3 regions of the Vibrio sp. PSi01 genome follow, and region 1 is predicted to be linked to each of the others. Evidence: predicted binding sites of a transcription regulator. Region 1 holds the regulator's gene; each other region holds the start of a gene.
The links. Region 1 encodes MetJ, which represses methionine synthesis genes. Its sites were predicted from a motif close to TTAGACNTNTANANGTCTAA; they were not measured.
Positions count from the first base shown of each region.

Region 1 (3,275 bases):
CGACGCAGGGTGACAAATCAAGCTTTCAACACCGCCCAAAGACTCAGCTAAAGAGAACAGCGCTAACTCGCCAACAAAGTATTTAAGCGCCTCAAATGAGCCTGAAAATTCAAAGCTCAGCATTGAACCAAAGCCAGACTGCTGTTTCTTCGCAATATCATGACCTGGGTGGTCAGATAAACTTGGGTGATAAATAGTGCCAACAAGATCTTGCTGCTGTAGCGAAGTTAAGATTTCACGCGAGCTCTCTTCATGAACACGCATACGAGCCCCAAGCGTACGAATACCACGTAGCGTCATGTAGCTATCAAACGGTGTGCCGGTCGCACCGATGCAGTTGCCCCACCAAGCTAACTCTTCAGCGTGCTCTTCCGTCTTGGTAACGACCACACCACCAATCACGTCTGAGTGACCATTAATGAATTTCGTTGTTGAGTGGATAACAAAATCGGCACCTAGCTCTAACGGCTTTTGGAACACAGGCGTCAAAAACGTATTATCAACAGCAACCAATGCACCCACTTCTTTTGCTTTACGGCAAGTTTCAGCAATATCAACCACGCGAACCAGTGGGTTCGATGGAGTCTCTAATAAGATCAGCTTAGGCTTAAGTGCGATCGCCGCATCTAGCGCAGCTTGATCCGATTGATCAACAAACAGCACTTTAAAATCGCCTTTAAGCGAACGCGTGTTAAATAGACGGTAAGTACCACCATAACAATCGTGTGGTGCGACAATAAGATCATCACCACCTAAGAAAGTAGACACCCATAAGTTAAGCGCCGACGTGCCACAGTTAGTCACAACGGCACCTTTACCAGACTCCAGTTCAAACAGAGCAGTTTCTAATAAACCACGGTTTGGGTTACCAGAACGGGTGTAATCGTACTTTGGCACTTCACCAAAAGCGGGAAAACCGTAGTTAGTCGACAGATAAATAGGTGGAACTACGGCATGATGTTGAGTGTCTGACTCGATGCCAGTACGTACGGCGATGGTTGCTGGCTTCCGGCTGCTCATAGGTGCTTCCTTACAAGTTTGGCGTCTGGGTATCACAGCAGCTTGTGGGGTTTTTGCGGCTGTGTTAGATATATGTTATTCACTTTACTTTCATAAACGCGAGACGTCAACACTTCTAGACGTCTATATGTCTTTGCTTATGGCAGTAAATCCCGCTAAAATCACCACTATTAATTTATTCTAACAACTAAAGTGATGAAGGTACGCAATGGCCGACTGGAATGGTGAATACATAAGCCCATATGCTGAGCATGGAAAGAAAAGCGAACAAGTAAAGAAAATTACAGTTTCTATCCCTCTAAAAGTGTTAAAGGTTCTCACTGACGAGCGTACTCGCCGCCAGATTAACAACCTACGCCATGCAACAAACAGTGAGCTACTGTGCGAAGCCTTTCTACATGCGTACACAGGCCAGCCACTGCCAACGGATGAAGACCTTCGTAAAGATCGCCCAGATGATATTCCTGCTGAAGTGAAAGAACTGATGACAGCAATGGGTATCGAGTTCGAAGCATTTGACGAAGAATAACAATAACTCAGTCGCTGCCTTCAGTATTGATCCGCTATAGCTGAACCCTATTTGTCACATCAGCCACTATCTTATCTAGGCGTGTGCTGTAAATGATAGACATAAAAAAACCGACTCCTGATGAGTCGGTTTTTTATTATTCTTTTTTGCTCAATCGAGCAACCGCTATAACAAGCGATTACGCCATCCAGTATCTATGCCATATGCTTTTATGCCATATAGTTAGCAGGCATCTCAATACGAGCTACGCCAGATTCAACGGCCGCTTCTGCTACCGCTTTTGCTACACGAGGAAGTAGACGTGGGTCCATTGGCTTAGGAATGATGTAACCCTTACCGAACTCCAGTGCAGTTTCACCTGCAGCTGCTAGTACTTCAGCTGGAACTTCTTCTTTCGCTAGTTCACGAATAGCTTTAACCGCCGCTAGCTTCATTTCGTCATTGATTTCGCTCGCACGTACGTCTAGTGCACCACGGAAAATGAATGGGAAACAAAGTACGTTGTTTACCTGGTTAGGGTAATCACTGCGGCCTGTACCCATAATTAGATCAGAACGAACTTCGTGAGCAAGCTGTGGCTTGATCTCTGGATCAGGGTTTGAACATGCAAACACAACTGGCTTATCAGCCATTAGCGTTAGTGCTTCTGCTGGTAGCAAATTAGGGCCAGATACGCCCAAGAAAAGATCAGCACCTTCAATAACATCTTCAAGCGTACGCTTGTCGGTGTTGTTTGCGAACAGTGCTTTGTACTCATTCAGGTCATCACGACGAGTGTGGATCACACCTTTACGATCAAGCATGTAGATCTTCTCACGCTGAGCGCCACACTTAATCAGTAGTTCCATACAAGCAACTGCGGCTGCTCCGGCGCCTAAGCAAACGATCTTACACTCTTCGAGTTTTTTACCTTGAAGCTCGATTGCATTCAGCATACCCGCGGCAGTTACAATCGCAGTACCATGTTGGTCATCGTGGAATACAGGTACATCACAACGCTCAATCAGGCGACGTTCAATTTCAAAACAGTCTGGTGCTTTGATGTCTTCTAGGTTAATACCGCCGAATGTATCTGCGATATTCGCAACCGTATCAACGAACTCATCGATTGTGCGGTGTTTTACTTCAATATCGATAGAATCTAAACCAGCAAAACGCTTAAACAGTAACGCTTTACCTTCCATAACAGGTTTAGAAGCAATAGGGCCAAGGTTACCTAAGCCAAGAATCGCGGTACCGTTAGAGATAACTGCAACCATGTTGCCTTTACCTGTGTACTTGTAAACGTTATCGACGTTCTGTGCGATCTCTCGGACTGGCTCAGCCACACCAGGACTGTATGCAAGTGCTAGGTCTTCTGCAGAGTTTGCAGGCTTCGTCAGTTCTACGGCAATTTTGCCAGGAATTGGGAACTCATGGTAATCAAGAGCTTGCTGACGGAATTGTTCTTGAGGCGATAATTCTTGAGAGGATTGAGCTTGGCTGCTGTCTTCAGACATAGGTGTAGGTTCCTAGGATATTATTATTTGGGGGATCTTGTTCATGTTAATGGATGTACTTCAAAGTTCCTAGATGGTTGAAGCCTCTGTCTCATTAAAAAACGAGATTTCACTACTAATAAGACCAGTGAGCAGTTGAACTTACTGTCGCTTGTTGCACTTTCGAGTAGATTTCAATCATGCATGATTCAGGCGGAACGATGAGAGTTAAGCTTAGTTGGCGAAAG
Region 1 is NZ_JBHNYN010000012.1:61,196-64,470, forward strand. Features, by position in the region: gene ACFI6G_RS15750 (O-succinylhomoserine (thiol)-lyase) at 1-1,020, opposite strand, end outside; gene metJ (met regulon transcriptional regulator MetJ) at 1,229-1,549, shown strand; gene ACFI6G_RS15760 (malic enzyme-like NAD(P)-binding protein) at 1,759-3,048, opposite strand.

Region 2 (3,275 bases), on a different contig from region 1:
CTCCTACTGCTTCAATAAAATCAACCGCATAATTGTTATGCTCGTCAATGCCCGTCGCAACTGCAAAAATGTTCGGATCGAAAATAATATCTTCAGGTGGGAAACCGACTTCATCAACAAGAATGTTGTAGGCATTGGTACAGATCTCAACTTTACGCTCTCGAGTATCGGCTTGGCCGACTTCATCGAAGGCCATCACAATGACTGCAGCACCATAACGACGAACTAATTTAGCTTGCTCGACAAACTTCTCTTTCCCTTCCTTCAATGAGATAGAGTTAACGATGCCTTTACCCTGAATACATTTCAGACCCGCTTCAATAACTTCCCATTTTGAAGAGTCGACCATGACTGGCACTTTCGAAATCTCTGGCTCAGATGCACATAGATTAAGGAATTTAACCATGCACGCCTCAGCGTCTAGCATCCCTTCATCCATGTTGATATCAATGATTTGTGCACCGTTTTCTACTTGCTCTCGAGCAACACTCAACGCTTCATCGTAAAGCTCTTCTTTAATCAGGCGCTTAAATCGAGCTGAGCCGGTAACGTTAGTACGCTCACCTACGTTCACAAACAGAGATTCTTTGGCGATCGTCAACGGCTCTAACCCCGAAAGACGGCAAGAGACTGGCAAATCGGGTAATTGGCGCGGCATTACACCGTCAACAGCCTCGGCCATCTGGCGAATATGTTCTGGTGTCGTACCACAACAGCCACCAATTAAGTTTAAGAAGCCACTTTCAGCCCATTCCTTAACATGTTCAGCCATATCTTCGGGAGAAAGGTCATACTCGCCAAACGCATTAGGTAAACCGGCGTTAGGGTGAGCAGAAACATAGCTTTCTGAGATACGGGACATCTCACCAACGTACTCTCGCAGTTCATCTGGCCCGAGTGCACAGTTCAATCCAAACGAAATAGGTTTAACATGACGAAGGGCGTTATAGAATGCCTCAGTAGTCTGTCCTGAAAGCGTACGGCCTGATGCATCAGTTATGGTGCCTGAGATCATGACTGGCAATTTAATACCAACTTCTTCAAAAACCGATTCAACAGCAAAAGAACATGCTTTTGCATTTAACGTGTCGAAGATAGTCTCGATAAGAATAAGATCTGAGCCGCCTTTAATAAGTGCTCGTGTCGATTCGGAGTAAGCTTCAACAAGCTCATCAAAGCTAACATTACGGTAGCCTGGATCATTAACATCTGGGGATATAGAACACGTTCGGTTTGTTGGACCTAACACCCCTGCCACAAAGCGAGGTTTATCCGGAGTCTTTGCTGTCCACTCATCAGCAGCTTCACGAGCTAGCTTGGCAGCAGCAAAGTTAATTTCTTCGCTAAGGCTTTCCATATCATAGTCGGCCATAGCAATGGTTGTTGCATTAAAGGTATTGGTTTCGAGGATATCAGCCCCAGCTTCCAAATATTCAGTATGGATATCTTTGATAAGCTTGGGCTGTGTAAGAACTAAAAGGTCATTGTTGCCCTTTAAGTCACTATGCCAATTAGCAAAACGTTCACCGCGGTAGTCTTGCTCTTCCAATTTATAGTCCTGAATCATAGTGCCCATGCCACCATCGATCAGTAAAATTCGTTGCTTCAACAGAGCTTCAATCTTTTGCCTTACATTACTTCCCACAGTACAACCTCATTCCTTTAATTATCCCTCCATCCTATCACACATTAAAAAGGAGTCTAGACGTCTAAAAAAGGAAATTGATTACCGAGTCATGACAAAAAAATGTTTGCTATTTGAGCATGAGACAACGAAAATTCATATTCATACTTTGTTACATGTTGGAATACCAATGTCGGTCTATTACACCTTATGCTTCTTGTCCGCTGCTGCCATGCTTATTGCTTTCGTGAATACCAAAATTGGTAAGATGCAGACAACCATCGCCATCACAGCTGGTTCAATGATGCTATCTCTATTGATTATCATTGCGGGACAAAATAATTGGTTCCAATTGGCAGACATTGCCTCAGAGACCGTTGCCAGTATCAATTTTGAAGATTTCCTTCTAAAAGGGATATTAGGGTTCTTACTATTTGCAGGCGGGTTGGGAATTAAATTACCAAACCTAAAAGACCAAAAGTGGGAAATAACAGTACTCGCATTAGGGGCAACGCTATTTTCAACATTCTTTATTGGTTTTGTGCTCTATGGGTTCTGTCAGTTCATCGGTATTCAATTTGATCTAATTTACTGCTTACTCTTTGGCTCTCTAATCTCCCCGACCGATCCAATTGCCGTGTTAGCCATCGTAAAGAAACTCGATGCGCCAAGACGAATCTCTACTCAAATCGAGGGAGAGTCTCTATTTAACGATGGTTTTGGTTTAGTTATCTTCGTAACCCTATTTACTATCGCATTTGGTACAGAAGCGCCAACAGTCAGCAGTGTAACTATGCTTTTTGTCCAAGAAGCGATTGGCGGAATTGTCTACGGTTTTGCTTTAGGCCTCGTATTCCACTACTTAATTAGCAATACAGATGACCACTCGATGGAGTTACTATTAACTATCGGTATCCCAACTGCTGGTTATGCCTTTGCTGAAGTTCTACATGTATCGGGACCATTGGCAATGGTGGTATCAGGTATCATGATTGGTAACTGGACACGCTTTATCGGATTCTCAAAAGAGAGTGAAGACCACTTAGACCATTTCTGGGAGCTAATAGACGAGTTTTTAAATGGTGTATTGTTTTTACTAATCGGTATGTCAATGTTGCTATTCAAATTCCACCAAGAAGACTGGATCTTAATGGCGTTCGCCGTTCCTCTAGTACTAAGCGCTCGCTACCTAAGTGTCTTCTTGTCTTATATCGGGTTTAAGCGCTTTAGAACTTATAACCCATGGTCTATAAAAATTCTAACTTGGGGTGGTTTACGTGGCGGCTTAGCTCTCGCTATGGCACTTTCTATACCTTCTGGCATTTGGGTAATTGAAGAGAAGCTCATCGATGTAAAAGAAGTTATCCTCGTTATGACCTATGCGGTAGTTGTATTCTCGATTTTAGTACAAGGCTCGACAATTACTCCTATGATCGAAAAAGCAAAGCAAGCAGAGAAAGAGCTAGATTAACATCTCATAATATTAAACTAGGCTGCCTAATTTAGGTGGCCTTTTTTGTATCCTCTAGAAATTGGACACGTCAAATATTCCACACTCAAAAGCATCTATGTGGACTAAATTCTAGATCGAGCTGAGACCAAAAGAAGGCAAAAGAAATTTAATAACTATGTAGAAGACTCGTGAAACAAC
Region 2 is NZ_JBHNYN010000021.1:447-3,721, reverse strand. Features, by position in the region: gene metH (methionine synthase) at 1-1,645, opposite strand, end outside; gene ACFI6G_RS19710 (cation:proton antiporter) at 1,815-3,095, shown strand.
Region 2: metH (methionine synthase) is a predicted target of MetJ. The motif match lies at 1,694-1,713, and genes of this name have one in related genera.

Region 3 (3,275 bases), on a different contig from region 1:
CTTCCCACTCAGCTGGAAGTTCGCCGTTAGTACGACGTTTGAATTCTGCTGCTAGCTCTGGGTAAGCCGCTGCGTATGCGTCAAACTTAGCATTCCACGCTGCTTCTTTCGCTGCGCCTGCTTCTTTCGCATTCCACTCAGCTGCGATATCTGCTGGGATTTCGAAAGGACCGTGTTCCCAACCAAGCGCTGCTTTAGTTGCTGTGATTTCATCTGCACCTAGTGGAGCACCGTGACAGTCGTGCGTACCCGCTTTGTTTGGAGAACCAAAACCGATGATAGTTTTAGTACAGATAAGTGTTGGACGAGGATCTGCTTTAGCCGCTTCAATTGCAGCATTGATAGCGTCAGCATCGTGACCATCAACAGCAGGGATTACATGCCAACCGTAAGCTTCAAAACGCTTAGGTGTATCGTCAGAGAACCAACCTTCAACTTCGCCATCAATAGAGATGCCGTTGTCATCCCAGAAAGCAACCAACTTACCAAGGCCTAGCGTACCCGCTAGAGAACATGCTTCGTGAGAGATACCTTCCATCAGACAACCATCACCCATGAATGCATAAGTGTAGTGGTCTACGATGTCGTGGCCTTCTTTGTTGAACTGTGCAGCCAGTGCTTTCTCAGCCATTGCCATACCAACAGCATTAGTGATGCCTTGACCTAGAGGGCCTGTCGTTGTTTCGATACCAGGAGCGTAACCGTACTCAGGGTGACCAGGCGTCTTAGAGTGCAGCTGACGGAAGTTCTTAAGGTCTTCAATTGAGAGCTCGTAACCTGCCAGATGAAGCAGAGAGTAAATCAACATTGAACCATGCCCGTTAGACAAGATAAAACGGTCGCGGTCAGCCCACTCTGGGTTTCCTGGGTTGTGGTTCAAGTGACCACGCCAAAGAACTTCAGCGATGTCAGCCATACCCATAGGTGCGCCAGGGTGGCCTGAATTTGCTTGTTGAACGCCATCCATGCTAAGTGCGCGAATTGCATTGGCTAGATCTTTACGAGAAGGCATGTCTGCTCCTGAGTACATAAGCGATTTAAAAAAGAGATTAATGCTAAAATTTTCATTCTTATTAGCGCGGGTATTCTCTCAAACGACTTTAGCGACTGCAAACGTTTTACTGGCATTTTAACAGTCATTTTTCGCAATTTTCGAACATTTACATCGCTTGGCAATGGCTTATCCCGACCGATACGCAAACGTTTAGTTATGACATATCATAAAAAAGAGCTTGTAATTCGACCGCTGGAATTTAGAATAGCCGTCTAGATGTAGAAACACCTACAAAATATACTGTATTTAATGGCAGCGCTTGCTAGCTTGCGATGCCTAAAATTATTTGCATTTAACTGTTTGCAACTAAAAACTAATTGCAACTAAAAACTAAAAGTGGAGCTCTCATGGCTAAGCACCTATTCACTTCTGAATCTGTTTCAGAAGGCCATCCAGATAAAATTGCAGACCAAATCTCTGATGCTGTTCTTGATGCCATCTTGGAACAAGATCCAAAAGCACGTGTTGCTTGTGAGACTTACGTAAAAACCGGCATGGTTATGGTTGGCGGTGAAGTAACAACGTCTGCATGGGTTGATATCGAAGAAATCACTCGTGAAACAGTACGTGAAATTGGTTACGTTCATTCTGATATGGGCTTTGACGCTGACTCTTGTGCCGTTCTAAACACAATTGGTAAGCAGTCTCCAGACATCAACCAAGGTGTCGATAAAGCAGACCCTAAAGAGCAAGGCGCTGGCGACCAAGGCATCATGTTTGGTTACGCGACTAACGAAACACCAATCCTAATGCCAGCTCCAATTACTTACTCTCATCTTCTTGTTAAGAAGCAAGCTGAAGTACGTAAGAGCGGCAAACTTGACTTCCTTCGCCCAGATGCGAAATCTCAAGTAACATTCCAGTACGACCAAGGTAAGATTGTTGGTATTGATGCTGTTGTTCTTTCTACTCAACACTGTGATTCAGTAACAACTCCGGATCTACGTGAAGCGGTAATGGAAGAGATCATCAAGCCAGTACTTCCTGCTGAATGGATCAACAAAGACACTAACTTCTTCATCAACCCAACAGGCCGTTTCGTAATCGGTGGCCCAATGGGTGACTGTGGTTTAACAGGTCGTAAGATCATTGTTGATACCTACGGCGGCGCAGCTCGCCACGGTGGCGGTGCATTCTCTGGTAAAGATCCATCGAAAGTTGACCGTTCTGCAGCTTACGCAGCGCGTTACGTTGCGAAAAACATCGTTGCTGCTGGTATGGCTGATCGTTGTGAGATTCAACTGTCTTACGCTATCGGTGTTGCAGATCCAACATCTATCATGGTTGAAACGTTTGGTACTGAGAAAGTCGCTCACGAAATCATTATTGAAGCGGTTCGTCAAAACTTCGACCTACGTCCATACGGTCTTCAAGAAATGCTGAACCTTCTTCAACCTATCTACAAGCAGACAGCTGCATACGGCCACTTCGGTCGTGAAGAGTTCCCTTGGGAAGCGACTGACAAAGCAGCAATCCTTGCCGACTTCGCCGGTCTAAAATAATTTAGCCACTGCGATTTGTTTCTTTAAAGCCCTTACTTGTTAGTAAGGGCTTTATTTTTATGTACTTATCTAACCCTTACTCTGCGTAACTCGCTCTACCTGCCTCCTTTACCGTTAACCACTTAGTATAAAAAGCCATTGATAATTTGTGTTTTCTAGTACTAATGACAATAGTTAAGGTAACTCCTAGCAGATCAAGCTCACATTTAACCCCAATGCAGTTAAGCCTAATATCAATAGTTAAGTGAACGCTAGAACAATAACTAGGACGATAACGAGCACTTTAGCTCAATCCCATAATGCTCATTTAAGCCACAATATTGAGCTCTATGGAATTATAACTAGGACGTTATTTAACTAGGGGGATCTATGCCTCGTACCGCGCACCCATCCGAACTGAACGATAAAAAACACAAGGTCAGCGATCAGGATTATGCTCGCACCATTCCTTGCAACCAAATCAGTATTTCTGCACCCTTTCATTGGTTGTCGCTTGCTCTGCATGACTTAGTGAGAATGCCATTAATCAGCGCGTTTTACGGGCTGTGCTTTATGGCTGCGGCAATCGCCATTGTTCAACTTGTCCAGTGGCAAGGAACGCACTTGGTCGTGATGCCAAGTTTGATCGTGTACATGTTGATAGGGCCATTTCTTGCTCTGGGCTTGTATGACGCTGCTTGGGAAAGAGAAAAAGGGCACAACGCTAGTCTATTGCACTC
Region 3 is NZ_JBHNYN010000005.1:377,774-381,048, forward strand. Features, by position in the region: gene tkt (transketolase) at 1-1,012, opposite strand, end outside; gene metK (methionine adenosyltransferase) at 1,402-2,556, shown strand; gene ACFI6G_RS10770 (DUF2189 domain-containing protein) at 2,926-3,275, shown strand, end outside.
Region 3: metK (methionine adenosyltransferase) is a predicted target of MetJ. The motif match lies at 1,259-1,278, and genes of this name have one in related genera.